3 regions of the Halomonas sp. CSM-2 genome follow, and region 1 is predicted to be linked to each of the others. Evidence: predicted binding sites of a transcription regulator. Region 1 holds the regulator's gene; each other region holds the start of a gene.
What was found. Region 1 encodes sigma-54, which starts transcription at its own class of promoters, with help from an activator protein. Its sites were predicted from a motif close to TGGCACNNNNNTTGCTNT; they were not measured.
Positions count from the first base shown of each region.

Region 1 (4,924 bases):
CGCGAAGTCTGCGATACATTACTCGATGCTCAGGGCCACTGGGGTGCCGTCGTCGATACTTATCTACACGGCTGAGGCACTATGCTGAAGACACTGCGCACGCGCCTGGGACTGGCCCTGATAGTGCTGGCTCTGGGTGGCTTTCTGGTATGGCTGGACCCAGGTGGCCCACAGACTGTCCCGACAGACCCGGAAGCCCGAGCCGAGGAGCCAGGTCATGTCCTTCACAATGCCGAGCTTACACTGTTTGATGAACAGGGGAATATTCAGCAGGGGTTAACCACGCCTCGTCTGGTACATACCCCCCAATCCGCCTCAACACTCGCCGAAACGCCGCACGCCACGCTTTATGACAGCGAGCGACGTATCTGGAACGCCACGTCAGAGATAGGTACGCTGAATACCCGTTCCCAGGAGCTGACGCTTTCGGGCAATGCAAGATTGATCGCCCCTGATGAAGGCTGGCAGCTCGACACGGACGTTCTGCACTATGAGGGGAAAACCGCCCATGCGTGGAGTAATACTCATGTGCTGCTCCAGCAACCGCCCCAGCGCATGACAGCACAGCGAATGGATGCATGGCTCAACGAGGAGGAGGTGCGCCTCGAAGGTAACGTTCAAGGCCACCACCCTCCGGAGACGCAACCCGGACAGGAATGAAACATGAAAGCGTTTATCTACACGGCGATGGCTGCTGCCTGCCTAGTGCCTTTTTACGCAACCGCAGATAATCACCAGCAACCGGTTGAAGTCGTCGCCGACCAGCTCGACCTGGATCAGCGCGCCGGTACAGCGGTCTACACCGGCAACGTCGAAGTTCGCCAAGGCAACATGCTGATAAGAGGCGACGAAGTGGAAATCCAGCGAAATGAGGAAGGCGAGCTCTCGCGGGCCACGGCGCTGGGCGAACGGGCCTATTTGCGGCGGCAGCCCGAAGACCAGGATGGCCCGATGGAAGGCTGGGGTCGAAGGGTGATTTACCATGTCGCCGAGCGACGCGTCGAGTTGATTGACCAGGCGGAAATCATCCAGCAAGGCGACCGCTTCACCGGGGGGCGGCTGGAATACTTTATCGACCGCGAGTTCGTCAAGGCGCGCTCCGACGTCGACAATCAAGAGTCGCAGCGCATCCGCATGACGCTGCAACCCGAGGGATAAGGAGAGCCTGATGGCAGTTGCCGACAACAGCGCAACACGAACGCTATACGCCCGCCATTTGGCGAAAAGCTACAAGCGCCGACGCGTCGTAAAAGACATCAACCTGGATATCTCACAAGGCAGCATCGTCGGTTTGCTCGGCCCCAACGGCGCCGGTAAAACCACTTCATTCTACATGATTGTCGGCCTGGTCAAGGCAGATGCAGGCAGCGTCGGGATTGATAGCCTGGACCTTTCCCGAGCACCCATGCACGAGCGTGCCAAGGCAGGCATTGGCTATTTGCCCCAGGAGGCGTCGATCTTTCGCAAACTCTCCGTCGCCGACAACATCATGGCCATTTTACAAACCCGTCACGACCTGGATCGAGCCGGACGCGAAGCACGCCTGGAAACACTCCTGGAAGAGTTCCATATTACCCACATCCGCGACAATATGGGCATGAGCCTTTCCGGAGGCGAACGGCGCCGCGTCGAGATCGCCCGGTCCCTCGCGACAGAGCCTGCGTTCATCCTGCTTGATGAGCCTTTCGCAGGTGTAGACCCCATCTCCGTGGGCGATATCAAGTCGATCATCCGCGCCTTGAAGGAGCGAGGTATTGGCGTATTGATTACCGATCATAACGTGCGTGAAACGCTGGATATTTGCGATGTGGCGTATATCGTCGGCGACGGGCATATTATCGCCAGCGGTTCGCCGGCCGCCATTCTTGACAACCAGGAGGTGCGTGACGTTTACCTAGGTGCTGATTTCCGTCTCTAAAGCCAGCAGTGGCATATTTATTGCCGATGGCATACTTATTGCACTTGCACCCAAACACAACTCGCACTAGGGTGGATGCTTTCCGATAAACGAGTGGTTCTCAGATGGTCATGAAAGCTTCTCTTCAACTGCGGATCGGCACTCAGCTCACCATGACACCCCAGCTGCAGCAGGCAATTGCCCTGCTACAGCTATCAACGCTCGATTTACGCCAGGAAATCCAGCAAGCGCTTGACGCCAACCCCATGCTCGAGCAGGAAGATGAGTTCAGCGAAAGCGAGCAAGCTGACAGCGAGCCGGAAGCAAGCGAGTGGGCAGATAGCATTCCCAAGGAGCTATCCGTCGATAGCGACTGGTCAGATACCTATCAGGATACGATGGGCAGTGGCAGCACAAGTAGCGAGGGACCTGACTTCGAGCGCCAGGCCACCGGGCAAACGCTGCATGGCCACCTCCTCTGGCAACTCGCCATGACCGATTTGAGCCAACGTGAACAGTTGGTGGCCGAGAGCCTGATTGACGCACTGGATGCTAACGGTTATCTCACCCAGCCCCTTGCCGATATCCGCGAAGGACTGCGAGACCAGGGCGTGGAAGGCCTCAGCCAGCGCGAGGTTGAAACTATTCTACTGCGACTGCAACAGTTCGAGCCCACCGGCATCTTCGCCCGCGATCTTCGCGAATGCCTGATGCTTCAGCTCGCCGCACTACCCGGTGACACACCGCTGCTGATTCCTGCGCGGCGTCTGGTTCGCCAGTTCCTTGAAGCGCTGGGTAAAAATGATCAGCGCCTCCTCAAGCGAAGACTCGGCCTGGACGATGTGCAACTCGATGACGTCATCCAACTGATCAGAAGCCTGGACCCGCGCCCCGGCAGCGTTTACAGCGCCACTGACGATAGCTACGTGATTCCCGACCTGGTAGTTCGCCACGATAACGAAGGCTGGCACCTCGAACTCAACCCAGAGGCCTTACCCAAGCTCAGGATTCAACCCGACTACGCTAGCCTGATCAAGCGCGCCGACAAGAGTCATGATAACCAGTTCCTCAAGGATCACTTGCAGGAAGCCCGCTGGCTGATCAAAAGCCTCTCCAGCCGCAACGACACCCTGTTACGCGTCGGCCGCGAAATCATCACTCGCCAGATCGGCTTTCTCGAACACGGCGAAGAGGCCATGAAACCGCTTATCCTGGCCGATATTGCCGATGCGGTAGAGATGCATGAGTCGACCATCTCTCGCGTCACCACCCAGAAGTTCATCCATACACCGCGGGGCATTTTCGAGCTTAAATACTTCTTTTCCAGCCAGATCAGTGGCCAGGACGGCGACAGCCACTCCAGCACGGCCATTCGCGCTCGTCTCAAAAAACTGATTCAGGAAGAACCCCCCGGCAAACCTTTGTCAGATAGCCGTCTTGTCATCCTGCTGGAGGAAGCCGGCATCCACGTGGCACGTCGCACGGTTGCCAAATACCGCGAAGGCATGGGCATCCCTTCGTCCAGCGAACGGCGTCGCTTACGTTAAGCAAACGGAAACTCAACACAAGGGCTTTGCTTAACGCCAAAAAGGGTTACAATCGAAGGACAGTCCGACGGATAAGGAGTACGTCAATGCAAGTCAATATCACCGGTCATCATGTAGATCTGACTGACGCCTTGCGTGACTATGTCAACGAAAAGCTGGAACGCGTTGAGCGCCATTACGACAACATCACCACCGTGCAGGTAACGCTCTCGGTCGAAAAAGAGCGTCAACAGGCCGCCTGCACACTCCACGCTGCTGGGGCTGACTTGCATGCTGAGGCCCTCGATAATGACATGTACGCCGCCATCGACGCCCTGGCGGACAAGATTGATCGACAGCTCGTTAAGCATAAGGAAAAAGCACAAGCCCGCGCCCAGGGCGCAGGTGTGCGTTAATTCAATGACGTTGGCCACAATCCTCCCCCCGGAACGCGTTCTCTACGATGTGCCCGGGGGCAGCAAAAAAAGGGTGCTGGAGTTTTTCAGCACCTTTATCGCACAAAACATTCCCAGCCTCGACAGCCAGGAAGTGTTCAGCCGTTTGATTGGTCGTGAACGCCTCGGCAGTACGGGGATTGGCAACGGCGTGGCGATTCCCCATGCTCGAAGCCCGCACTGTGATTCACCTATCGCCGGCTTTCTCAAACTCAATGAAGCGGTCGACTTTGACGCCATTGATGGCGACCCGGTTGACCTGGTGTTTGTTCTTCTCGTGCCTGAAGAAGCCGACGACACCCACCTCGCACTGCTGGGACAAGTTGCTTCCATCATGAATGATGCCGACACGCGCCAGCAGCTACGTAAGTCGGGTAGTCAACGTGAATTGCTGGACCTCATCTCCGCCAAGATACGCGACCAGGCGGCCAGCCTTTAATAGGTCGGCACGTAATGAACCGTCCTGACCAAGGGGCGTTTATCCAAGTCGCTTGACCGCAAGCAAGAGAGCCTTCATGCAACTCGTCATTATTAGTGGCCGATCGGGGTCAGGCAAATCGATAGCCTTACAGGCACTGGAAGATCTGGGTTATTACGCCATTGATAACCTGCCCGCCATGCTATTGGACTCGCTGGTGGATGAGTTGCGTGATCAGGGTGATCGCTCCCACTTGGCTGTCAGCATTGATGCACGCAATCTGCCAGGCGCACTTGCCAAACTTCCAGAACTGCTCAAAGAGCTTCGACAGCGGACCATCAAGTGCCAGATCGTGTATCTCACCACCGACGCACGTATTTTACTGGAGCGCTATTCAGCCACTCGCAGGCGGCATCCGCTCACGCGCAACAGCAGTCTCACGCTAGAAGAAGCCATCGACAAAGAAGAGCAAACGCTGCACGAGATACGCGATCTGGCCGATTTGACCATCGACACAACGCGGCTTTCAGTCCATGACCTTCGTCGGCGCATCACCGACCAAGTCGCCCATCAGCGGCGCGATGAGCTAACGCTGACCTTCGAGTCCTTCGGCTATAAGCGCGGCGTT
Region 1 covers NZ_NBYR01000005.1:92,987-97,910, reverse strand. The annotation lists gene B7L15_RS05410 (KdsC family phosphatase) at 1-75, shown strand, start outside; gene lptC (LPS export ABC transporter periplasmic protein LptC) at 82-660, shown strand; gene lptA (lipopolysaccharide transport periplasmic protein LptA) at 664-1,158, shown strand; gene lptB (LPS export ABC transporter ATP-binding protein) at 1,169-1,918, shown strand; gene B7L15_RS05390 (RNA polymerase factor sigma-54) at 2,023-3,444, shown strand; gene hpf (ribosome hibernation-promoting factor, HPF/YfiA family) at 3,531-3,839, shown strand; gene B7L15_RS05380 (PTS sugar transporter subunit IIA) at 3,844-4,317, shown strand; gene rapZ (RNase adapter RapZ) at 4,394-4,924, shown strand, end outside.

Region 2 (4,924 bases), on a different contig from region 1:
TCGCGTACCGCTGCCGACGGTTCGTTTTCCAGCCGGTTGGTGAGCGGCTCGACCTGTTCTTCCTCTACCTCGCCAATCAGCCGTTTCGCCGCGTCCAAACGGGCGTCTTGATCGCCGTTATATAGCTCGACCAGCGAAATCGCCGAGCGCAGTTGCGTGCGTAGCGCGTTGTTGATGGTTAACCGATCCAGGTCGCGGCGGCTGACCTCGCCCAGGGCCTCCCCGGTCAGGGCATCTTCAACGGTGACGTCAAGCCCCGCGGTTTGTAGCGCGATCACAAAGCGGCCGTCGTCTTTCAGTCGCTGTAAGTCGCTATCCAGCAGCGCCTGCAACCAGACGTCGGCGCGCTCTTGCTCGCTTTCGATAATGGCGTTGATGGCCATGGCTTTGTCGTCGAATGAGCGCGTATCCAGCGCTTCAAGGAGCGCTTGACCATCGTCGTCCTGTGCCTGAACCGCCATGGGAAACCAGGCCAGCAGGCTGATAAGCAAACAGGTGACGATCCTTGACATGATACGTGCTGTCCACGAATAGCAAGGGATCCTCATGGGTGAGTCCTTCGAGTGGCGTGCCCCAGGCGGTGCCATAAGCAAGGCATCGCCTGGGTAGATGAATAAGGGGAAAACGGATCCAACAACGGGGCGGCTTACACCGCCCCTGACATAGGCTTACTCGGTCTGCGCTTCTTCAGCATCGCTACCCATGCAGCGGTTTTCCGCCACGTTGTAGTTGCCGCATTCCATTGGCTTGCGCCAGTCGCTGATCAGATCACGCGAACCGGGTAAGTAGTCCGACCAGGCATCGCCTGCCACGGTAGACGGCGTTTCCCAAACCACGGCGAACTGGCCGTTGTCCTGAATTTCCCCGATCATGACCGGCTTGGTGATGTGGTGGTTGGGCATCATCGCGGCCGAACCACCCGACAGGTTGGGCACGGTCACGCCGATGATGGCATCTTTAACCGCGTCCACATCGGTGGTACCGGCTTTCTGAACAGCCTCTACCCACATGTTGAAGCCGATGTAGTGGGCTTCCATCGGGTCGTTGGTCACGGCGTCGTCTTCGCCGGTATGCTCAAGCCAGGCGTCGATGAAGTCGTAGTTGGCGTCGGCATCCACGCTCATGAAGTAGTTCCAGGCTGCCAGGTGGCCCACCAGCGGCCCAGTATCGATCCCGGTGAGTTCCTGCTCGCCCACCGAGAAGGCGACGACGGGAATATCGGCCGCGTCGATACCCTGGTTGCCCAGCTCACGGTAGAACGGCACATTGGCATCACCGTTAACGGTGGATACCACGGCGGTTTTCTTGCCTTCGCTGCCGAAGCGGCCAATTTCCGACACGATATTCTGCCAATCGGAGTGACCAAAGGGCGTGTAGTTGACCATGATATCTTCGTCGGCCACGCCAAATTCTTCTTTCAGGTAGGCTTCCAGGATACGGTTAGTGGTGCGCGGATAGACGTAGTCGGTACCCGCCAGGACCCAGCGCTCCACGCCGACCTGATCATGCAGGTAGTTAACGGCCGGAATCGCCTGCTGGTTGGGTGCCGCGCCGGTGTAGAAGACGTTTTCGGACGACTCTTCACCTTCATATTGCACCGGATAGAACAGTAGCCCGTTCAACTCTTCCACCACGGGCAGTACCGATTTACGCGATACGGAGGTCCAGTTACCAAAAATGACGTCCACTTCTTCCTGCTCAAGAAGCTCCCGGGCGCGCTCGGCAAACAGGGGCCAGTCGGAAGCAGGGTCGACCACCACGGGTTCAATTTCACGGCCGAGCAGGCCGCCGGCTTCATTCTGCTGCTCAACCAGCATCTCGACGGTGTCTTTAAGGACGGTTTCGCTGATGGCCATGGTGCCGGACAGCGAGTGCAGGATACCGACTTTGATCGGGTCGTCGTCTTGTGCGACGGCCTGGGTACTGGCCCCCATCACAGCAGCGGTCAGCAGGGCAGTTGAGAACACTCTAGACGTCTTCGGGTGTGTCTTGCGTAGGAAAGTGGTCACTTGAATCTCCTTGCACCCCTTATGCTGGGGGCTCGTTTATTGGCGTCGTATGCCAAGCAACAAAGCTTGGTATACGTCCACTAGCAACAAACAATTTGCAAGGGCTGCGCCAGATTGGCACATAAGCAACTTATGGACGCACAATCAGCAACTTAAGATAAGTCTAAAAAACCAGAATACGACTAAGAGCACCAAGATAGCGCAGCAGCTGTCGGCGAGCGCACGCTGATCATGCACCAGTAACGCTCAATGCACTGTGACCGTGCAAAAACGGGGCGCCGACTCTCGTCGACGCCCCGTTTTTCAGGGTTGATGAATCCGTTCCAGGATTAATCGCTGCCAGACGCTCCCTCTTCGATGGGATTGCGCATCCGGCGGCGCAGGATGGGCCCAATAATATAGGGCAGGATCAAGCCCAGACCGGCAAATACCCAAAGGCCAATGGCCAGGCCGCTGTTCCATAGTATGGTCCAGTCACCGTCGGATATATCCATGGCGTGGCGCAGGTTCTTTTCCATCTCCGGCCCCAATAACAGACCGAGAATGATCGGCACCAGGGGAATCTCAAGCTTACGCAGCAGATAGCCGGCAACGCCAAAGATCACCATGAAGTAGAGATCGAAGACGGTATTGCTGATCGAGTAGATGCCGACAAAGGCAATCATGGTAACGATCGGCAGCAGGTACATGGGCGGTACCGACAGCAGCTTGACGAAGATCCCCACCATCGGAATGTTCAGGATCAGCAGCAGGAAGTTACCCACCAGGAGAGCGGCAATCACGCCCCAGACAATGTCGGCATTCTGGGTAAACATCAGCGGGCCCGGCGTGATGTTCAGCGAAATCAGCAGCGCCAGCAGCACCGCCGTCGTGCCGCTACCCGGCACACCCAATGTCAGCATGGGCACCAGCGCGCCGCTTGAAGCACCGTTGTTACCGGCCTCGGGACCTGCGACACCGCGTGGATCACCCTTGCCGAAGTAGCCTTTCTTGCCCACGACCTTTTTTTCCAGGGTATAACCAATAAAGCTACCCAGCGACGCACCGGCACCTGGCAGCACGCCAGCGATGAAGCCCAGCACCCCACCACGAAAGCTGGAGGGCAGGATCTCTCGGATATCCTTCCACTTGAGCGAGAGCTTGTTGACCGCCATTTTTTCCTTGCCACCACCGGCCTTCTCTTCGATGAAGAACAACAGCTCGGAAATGGCGAACAGCCCCACAATCGCAATGATGAAATCCACGCCCTCGTAGAGTTCCAGCGTTCCAAACGTAAAGCGCTGTACCCCGGTGGAATCGATACCCACCGTGGCAATCATCAAACCGATGGCGGCTGCTACAACGGTCTTCATTGGATTCTTGCCAGTGATACCGCCCAAGGTTGCGAACGCCAGCAGGAAGAGCGCGAAATACTCGGCAGGCCCGAAGGTCAAGGCGAACTTTGCCAACAGAGGTGCCAATATAATCAGCCCTATGGTGGCCACCAGGCTACCGATAAAGGACGCAACGGCAGAGATCGCCAACGCCTCGGACGCCTTGCCCTGTTGTGCCATCGGGTAGCCATCAAGACAGGTCATCATCGCCGGTTCGTCACCGGGAATATTGAGCAGTATCGAGGAAATGCGCCCGCCATACATCGCCCCGGCATACACCGACGTCAGCATGATGAGGGCGGTTTCCGGTGCCAGACCGAGGGTAAAGGCCAGCGGGATCAGGATCGCCACCCCGTTGGCCGGGCCAAGGCCTGGCAAGGCACCGATCAAAGTGCCCAAAAAGGCACCGATCAGCGCAAACATCAGGTTATGGGGCTGCAGCGCGACGCCAAACCCGTCCATCAAGAAGCCAAGCGTTTCCATTAGCCCACCTCCAAGAACGACAATATGCCTAGCGGTAGCGCCAGATCGAGGGCAAAACTGAATACCAGGTACACCACCACACCGGAAACCGCTCCAGTGATATAAGCCTTGACCGGGCGTGACCCCATGCGCCAGCAGAGAGTCCCCACAGCCAGTGCGGTGCTGATGATGAAGCCTAGCGGTTGCAGCAGCATGGCATACAGAACCAGCACCACGACCGCAACGATCAGTTCGATACCGGTACGGCTCCATGGCCAGGCATTATCCGGATCCGGCCGTACGACCATGTACAGGCTGGACAGCCCCAATACGACGGCTAATAACAGAGGAAATGTCTCGGGGCCGACCGCCTCGGACCCGCCAAACGGTTCGGGAAACTGAGTGGCGCCCCAGCCGTACGCGACGGCCAGGACGATCATCAGTATTCCAAAGATACGATCATTGAAAACCATCACTGAATCAGCCCGATATCCGTGGACAGCTGTTCGATATCTTTGATCTGGTCTTTAACGAAGGTCTCGAACTCACCGGCGCTCATGTGGAAAGGCATCAGGCCATTTTGCTGCATGACGTTCTTCCATTCATCGCTCGCATAGATGGTATCCATGGCATCGACCCAGTACTGCTTGGCTTCGTCAGAGATATCCGCTGGCATATAGAAGCCGCGCCAGTTGGGGCCCAGCGCATCAATGCCCTGTTCGCGTGCGGTGGGAATATCAGACAGGTCACCGGGTAGGCGCTCTTCAGACAGTACCGCTAACACCTTGAGATCACCCGATTCCATGAAGCCTTGAGCCTCGGTGATATCGCCGGTGAACGCTTCAACGTGGCCGCCGATCACCTGGGTCAGTGCTTCGCCGCCATTGTTGTAAGACAGGTAAGCGATGCGTGGCAGGTTCTCGACCTCGGCCGCCTGAGCCGCGATCAATACCTTGAGGTGATCCCAGCCGCCCTTGGCGCTCCCGCCAGCAAACTTCACGCTGCGTGGATCCTCTTTAAGGGCATCCATCAGCTCATTGAGATCATCGTATTCGGAATCGGCGGAGACGGCGATGATGC
Region 2 covers NZ_NBYR01000014.1:42,110-47,033, forward strand. The annotation lists gene urtB (urea ABC transporter permease subunit UrtB) at 1-512, opposite strand, end outside; gene urtA (urea ABC transporter substrate-binding protein) at 669-2,009, opposite strand; gene B7L15_RS13210 (tripartite tricarboxylate transporter permease) at 2,339-3,865, opposite strand; gene B7L15_RS13215 (tripartite tricarboxylate transporter TctB family protein) at 3,865-4,317, opposite strand; gene B7L15_RS13220 (Bug family tripartite tricarboxylate transporter substrate binding protein) at 4,317-4,924, opposite strand, start outside.
Region 2: a site for sigma-54 is predicted at 2,104-2,121, ahead of urtA (urea ABC transporter substrate-binding protein). Genes of this name have one in related genera too.

Region 3 (4,924 bases), on a different contig from region 1:
TAATGGATAAGCGCTCGACCACATTAACACCATCACGGGTCAGGGCATCGACCTTACGCGGGTTGTTGGTCATTAACCGCAACGACGTAATATCCAGGTGGTCGAGCATCGGCACGCACAGGTCATAACGGCGCATATCGGCGCCAAAGCCCAATTGCTCGTTCGCCTCGACGGTATCGGCCCCCTGGTCTTGCAGGTGATAGGCACGAATTTTGTTCAAAAGGCCGATACCACGGCCTTCCTGACGCAAGTATAGCAGCACGCCACGGCCTTCCTCGGCAATCCGCTTGAGCGCTTCCTGTAGCTGATAGCCGCAGTCACAGCGCATCGAAAACAGGGCGTCACCGGTCAGGCACTCCGAGTGGACACGCCCCAACACCGGTTCATCGCCGGTCACATCACCCAGCGTCAAGGCGATATGATCCTTGCCTGTGGCTTCGTCTTCGAAACCATGCATGGTAAACGTGGCCCAGGGCGTGGGCAGGTGTGAAGCGGCGATGAAGCGAATGGTCACAGGTTACCTCGCTGATTAACCAAACCAGTTAACCACACCAGTGTTGGCAAAATGGTCGTGTAGTTTAGCAGGAAGCGGCGGTCGGCTCACGATTAGCGTGACGGAAAAACGTCGAGAAAAATCGGCGTGGTGCGACAATTTTTGCCATGGGTCGCGCCGCCTTGCGGTCTATCTTCCAGTACAATAGCTCCCTACAATGCGGGCAAACTTCTCAAGAGCAAGTGTCTATGAACCCCACACCTTTGCAAAACGATCGTTTTCTTCGCGCCTTGGCGCGCGAGCCCGTTGACCGCACGCCCGTGTGGATGATGCGCCAGGCAGGGCGCTATCTTCCGGAATACCGCGCTAAACGCGCCGATGCAGGTAGTTTCATGGACCTTTGCCAAAACCATGACCTGGCTTGCGAGGTAACGCTGCAGCCTCTTGAGCGTTTCCCGCTGGATGCCGCCATCCTGTTTTCGGATATCCTGACGATTCCCGACGCCATGGGCCTGGGGCTGTATTTCGAAACCGGTGAGGGCCCCAAGTTCAAAAAGACCGTGCGTACCGCTGATGAGGTTGCCGCGCTCCGCGTTCCCGATGCCGAGCGCGACCTGGATTACGTGATGCGTGCGGTGTCCACGATTCGCCGTGAGCTGAACGGCCGCATGCCGTTGATTGGCTTCTCCGGCAGCCCCTGGACACTGGCTACCTATATGGTCGAGGGCAGCTCGAGCAAAGATTTTCGCCACCTGAAAACCATGCTCTATGACACGCCGGATACCATGCACCAGTTGCTGGACACCCTGGCCCACGCGGTGACCGACTACCTTAACGCGCAGATTCGTGCGGGCGCCCAGGCGGTACAGATTTTCGATACCTGGGGCGGCGCGCTGACCACCCCGGCGTACCTCGAGTTTTCGCTGCGCTATATGGAGCAGATTGTCGCCGGGCTGATCCGCGAGCATGACGGGCGCCGGGTGCCAGTGATTCTGTTCACCAAGAATGGCGGCCAGTGGCTGGAACACATCGCTTGTGCCGGGTCCGATGCCGTGGGCATCGACTGGTCCACAGAGCTTTCCGATGCCCGCGCCCGGGTCGGCCACAAGGTCGCGCTACAGGGCAACCTGGACCCCAACGTGCTGTTCGCGCGGCCTTCCGCGATCCGCGCCGAAGTTGCCCGCGTGCTGGAAAGCTACGGCCATGGTCCCGGGCATATCTTTAACCTGGGCCACGGCATCAGCCAGTTCACCAACCCGGATCATGTCACCGCCTTCATGGAAGCGCTGCACGACCTTAGCCCGCAATATCATCAGAGCATCGCGATCCAATCGAACGATGCACATCCGGGAGCCCAGCCATGAGCAAATTACGTGACGACCAGTGGTTTACCGAAGTCTTCGATAGCCACGGCAGTGCTTTCTCGCTGAAAGTCACTGATAAACTGCTGGATGTGCAAAGCGCCTATCAGCACCTGGAAGTCTACGCCACCGAGACCTATGGCAACCTACTGGTGCTGGACGGCTGCGTGATGCTCACCGACCGCGATAACTTTCTCTACCACGAGATGATTGCCCATCCGGCGTTGTTCACCCATCAGGCCCCCAAGCGGGTGGTGATCATTGGCGGCGGCGACTGCGGGACACTCAAAGAAGTATTGCGTCACCCTGGCGTTGAACACGTCACCCAGATAGATATCGACGAGGAAGTCACCAAAGCCTCCGAGCGCTTCTTTCCAGCGCTGGTGGAATCGAACAATGATCCCCGCGCCGAGCTGCTGTTCGCCGATGGCGTCAAGTGGGTGGACGATACCCCCGACGAGAGCATCGATGTACTGATTATCGACTCCACCGACCCGGTTGGCCCAGCCGAGGGCCTGTTTAAAACCGATTTCTTAAGGCGCTGCCATCGCATCCTTAAAGACGGCGGCGTCATGGTACAGCAGAGCGAATCGCCGCTTTACCATAGCGGCACCATCATTCGTGAACTGCGCAACGACATGCAGGAAGCCGGGTTTGACAGCGTCGCCACGCTGCCCTTCCCGCAGCCAGTGTATCCGTCCGGCTGGTGGAGCGTGACACTGGCAGGCAAAAACACTGACGTGAACACCTTTCGCGAGCAGGCAGTTGCCAACCACGACCTGCCGCTTGAGTACTACACGCTGGAAGCCCATCGCGGCGCACTGGCGTTACCACCGTTCATGCGCAGGGCCATCGCCGCCAAATAATCCCGCCAGAAAACCGCTTTTCATCATTGCCCACTGCCTCCCCGCCCCACAAAGGTGCATGGAGGGTGGGCATTTTTATTTTTTGCACCTAGACGTTCGTATCAAACGTTCGATTTATCGTTGAAAAGCGCTGAATCAGCGCCTGTACCCCTTTTGGCATCTTCCTTGCTAGGTTTAGTCACATGCTACGGCATGGATAACGATTTCAAACAATTCGAGGGAACCTACATGTTGAATAAAAAACACTTGGCGCTGCTGGTATCTGCTGGTTCGATTACCCTTGCGGGTATGACCACCGCTCAGGCCGACACGCTGGAAGATACCCGGGATAACGGCGCCGTTCGTTGCGGCGTCAGCGATGGCTTACCCGGCTTCTCGGCACCGGATGACGATGGCAATTGGCAAGGGCTTGACGTTGACGTCTGCCGCGCCGTCGCCGCCGCCGTACTCGGTGATGCCGACGCGGTTGACTACATTTCCCTCAATGCCGTAGAGCGCTTCACGGCCCTGCAGTCTGGCGAAGTGGATGTACTGTCACGCAACACCACCTGGACCACGACGCGCGACACCACGTTGGGTCTCAATTTCACCGGCGTAACGTTCTATGACGGCCAAGGCTTCATGGTGTCACGGGATCTGGGGATTACGGGCGCAGATGAGTTAAACGGTGCGTCCATCTGCATTCAGTCAGGTACCACCACCGAGCTAAACCTCGCCGACTACTTCCGTGCTAATGACATGGAATTCAACCCCATCGTATTTGATACCTCCGAACAAACCGTGGGCGGCTATCAGGCAGGACGCTGTGACGTACTGACATCCGACACTTCTCAGTTGGCCGCCCTGCGTATCCAGCTAGATAACCCTGAAGGCTCAATGATTCTTTCGGACGTGATCTCCAAAGAACCGCTGGGCCCCGTGGTACGCCAGGGCGATGATACCTGGTTCAACATCGTGAAATGGTCGCTGTTCGCCATGATCAACGCTGAAGAATACGGTGTTACCAGCGAAAATGTCGACGAGATGACATCGTCTGAAGACCCCAATGTTGCACGACTGCTAGGCCAGGATGGCAACTACGGCGAAGGCATGGGACTGGAGGCTGACTGGGCCTACAACATCATCAGCCAAGTCGGCAACTACGCTGAAAGCTTCGACCGCAACGTGGGCATGGGCTCACCGCTTGAAATTGAACGCGGTGTCAACGCCCTGTGGACTGACGGTGGCTTCCAGTATGCTCCGCCGATTCGCTAAGCGTCTCGCTTGACCCCTGGCCCGCCATGCCCTGTTGCCAGGGTATAGGCGGGCCATCTGATTGACTTTCCGTATCGCGGAGACGCCACCCATGTCTGTACGACCCAATGCTCGCCCCGTCGGCCAAAAGCCGCCGTTCTGGCGAGACCGCGCGAAGCGCGCGCTTATTTTCCAAATCCTCTTAGTCACCGCTGTGGTGGCTTTTCTTATCTATATAATCGGCAACACCCAAGCCAACCTTGAGGCTCGAGGCATCACCACTGGCTTTGGCTTTTTAAGCAACACCGCCGGCTTCGGTATTGGCCAGACCTTGATCGAGTACTCCTCCCAGAGTAGCTACGGCCGTACTTTCGTGATCGGCCTGCTTAACACGCTGCTGGTCGGTGGATTGGGGGTGTTGGCCGCCTCGATTATCGGTTTTATTGTCGGTATTGCGCGGCTTTCGCCCAATTGGCTGATCGCTAGGTTAGCCAACGCCTACATCGAAACCTTCCGTAATATTCCGCTGCTGTTGCAGATTTTCTTCTGGTACTTCGCGGTACTGCGGGCTCTACCCAGCGCCCGGGAGAGCATGGCGTTTGGCGAAGCCATCTTTCTCAATGTGCGTGGGCTATATCTGCCCCAACCGCTTTTCGAGTCAGGCTTCGGACTGATTCCTGCCACCTTTGTGGTGGCGATCGTTGCCAGTATCGCGCTGATTGTCTGGAATAAACGTCGCCATGAAGCCACCGGCAAACGCCTGCCGGTTTTCTGGATGTCCCTGGTGATTATTTTTGGTCTTCCACTACTGGTGCTCGTCGTCACGGGTGTACCGGTGACCTGGGAAATGCCGGTACTGCGCGGCTTCAACTTTGGCGGTGGCATCACCATCATTCCCGAGTTTCTAGCCCTGTGGCTGGCGCTGTCCATCTACACCGCGTCGTTCATTGCCGAAATTGTGCGTTCGGGTA
Region 3 covers NZ_NBYR01000014.1:68,194-73,117, forward strand. The annotation lists gene ribA (GTP cyclohydrolase II) at 1-514, opposite strand, end outside; gene hemE (uroporphyrinogen decarboxylase) at 742-1,857, shown strand; gene speE (polyamine aminopropyltransferase) at 1,854-2,720, shown strand; gene B7L15_RS13340 (amino acid ABC transporter substrate-binding protein) at 2,949-3,974, shown strand; gene B7L15_RS13345 (amino acid ABC transporter permease) at 4,066-4,924, shown strand, end outside.
Region 3: a site for sigma-54 is predicted at 2,875-2,892, ahead of B7L15_RS13340 (amino acid ABC transporter substrate-binding protein). Genes of this name have one in related genera too.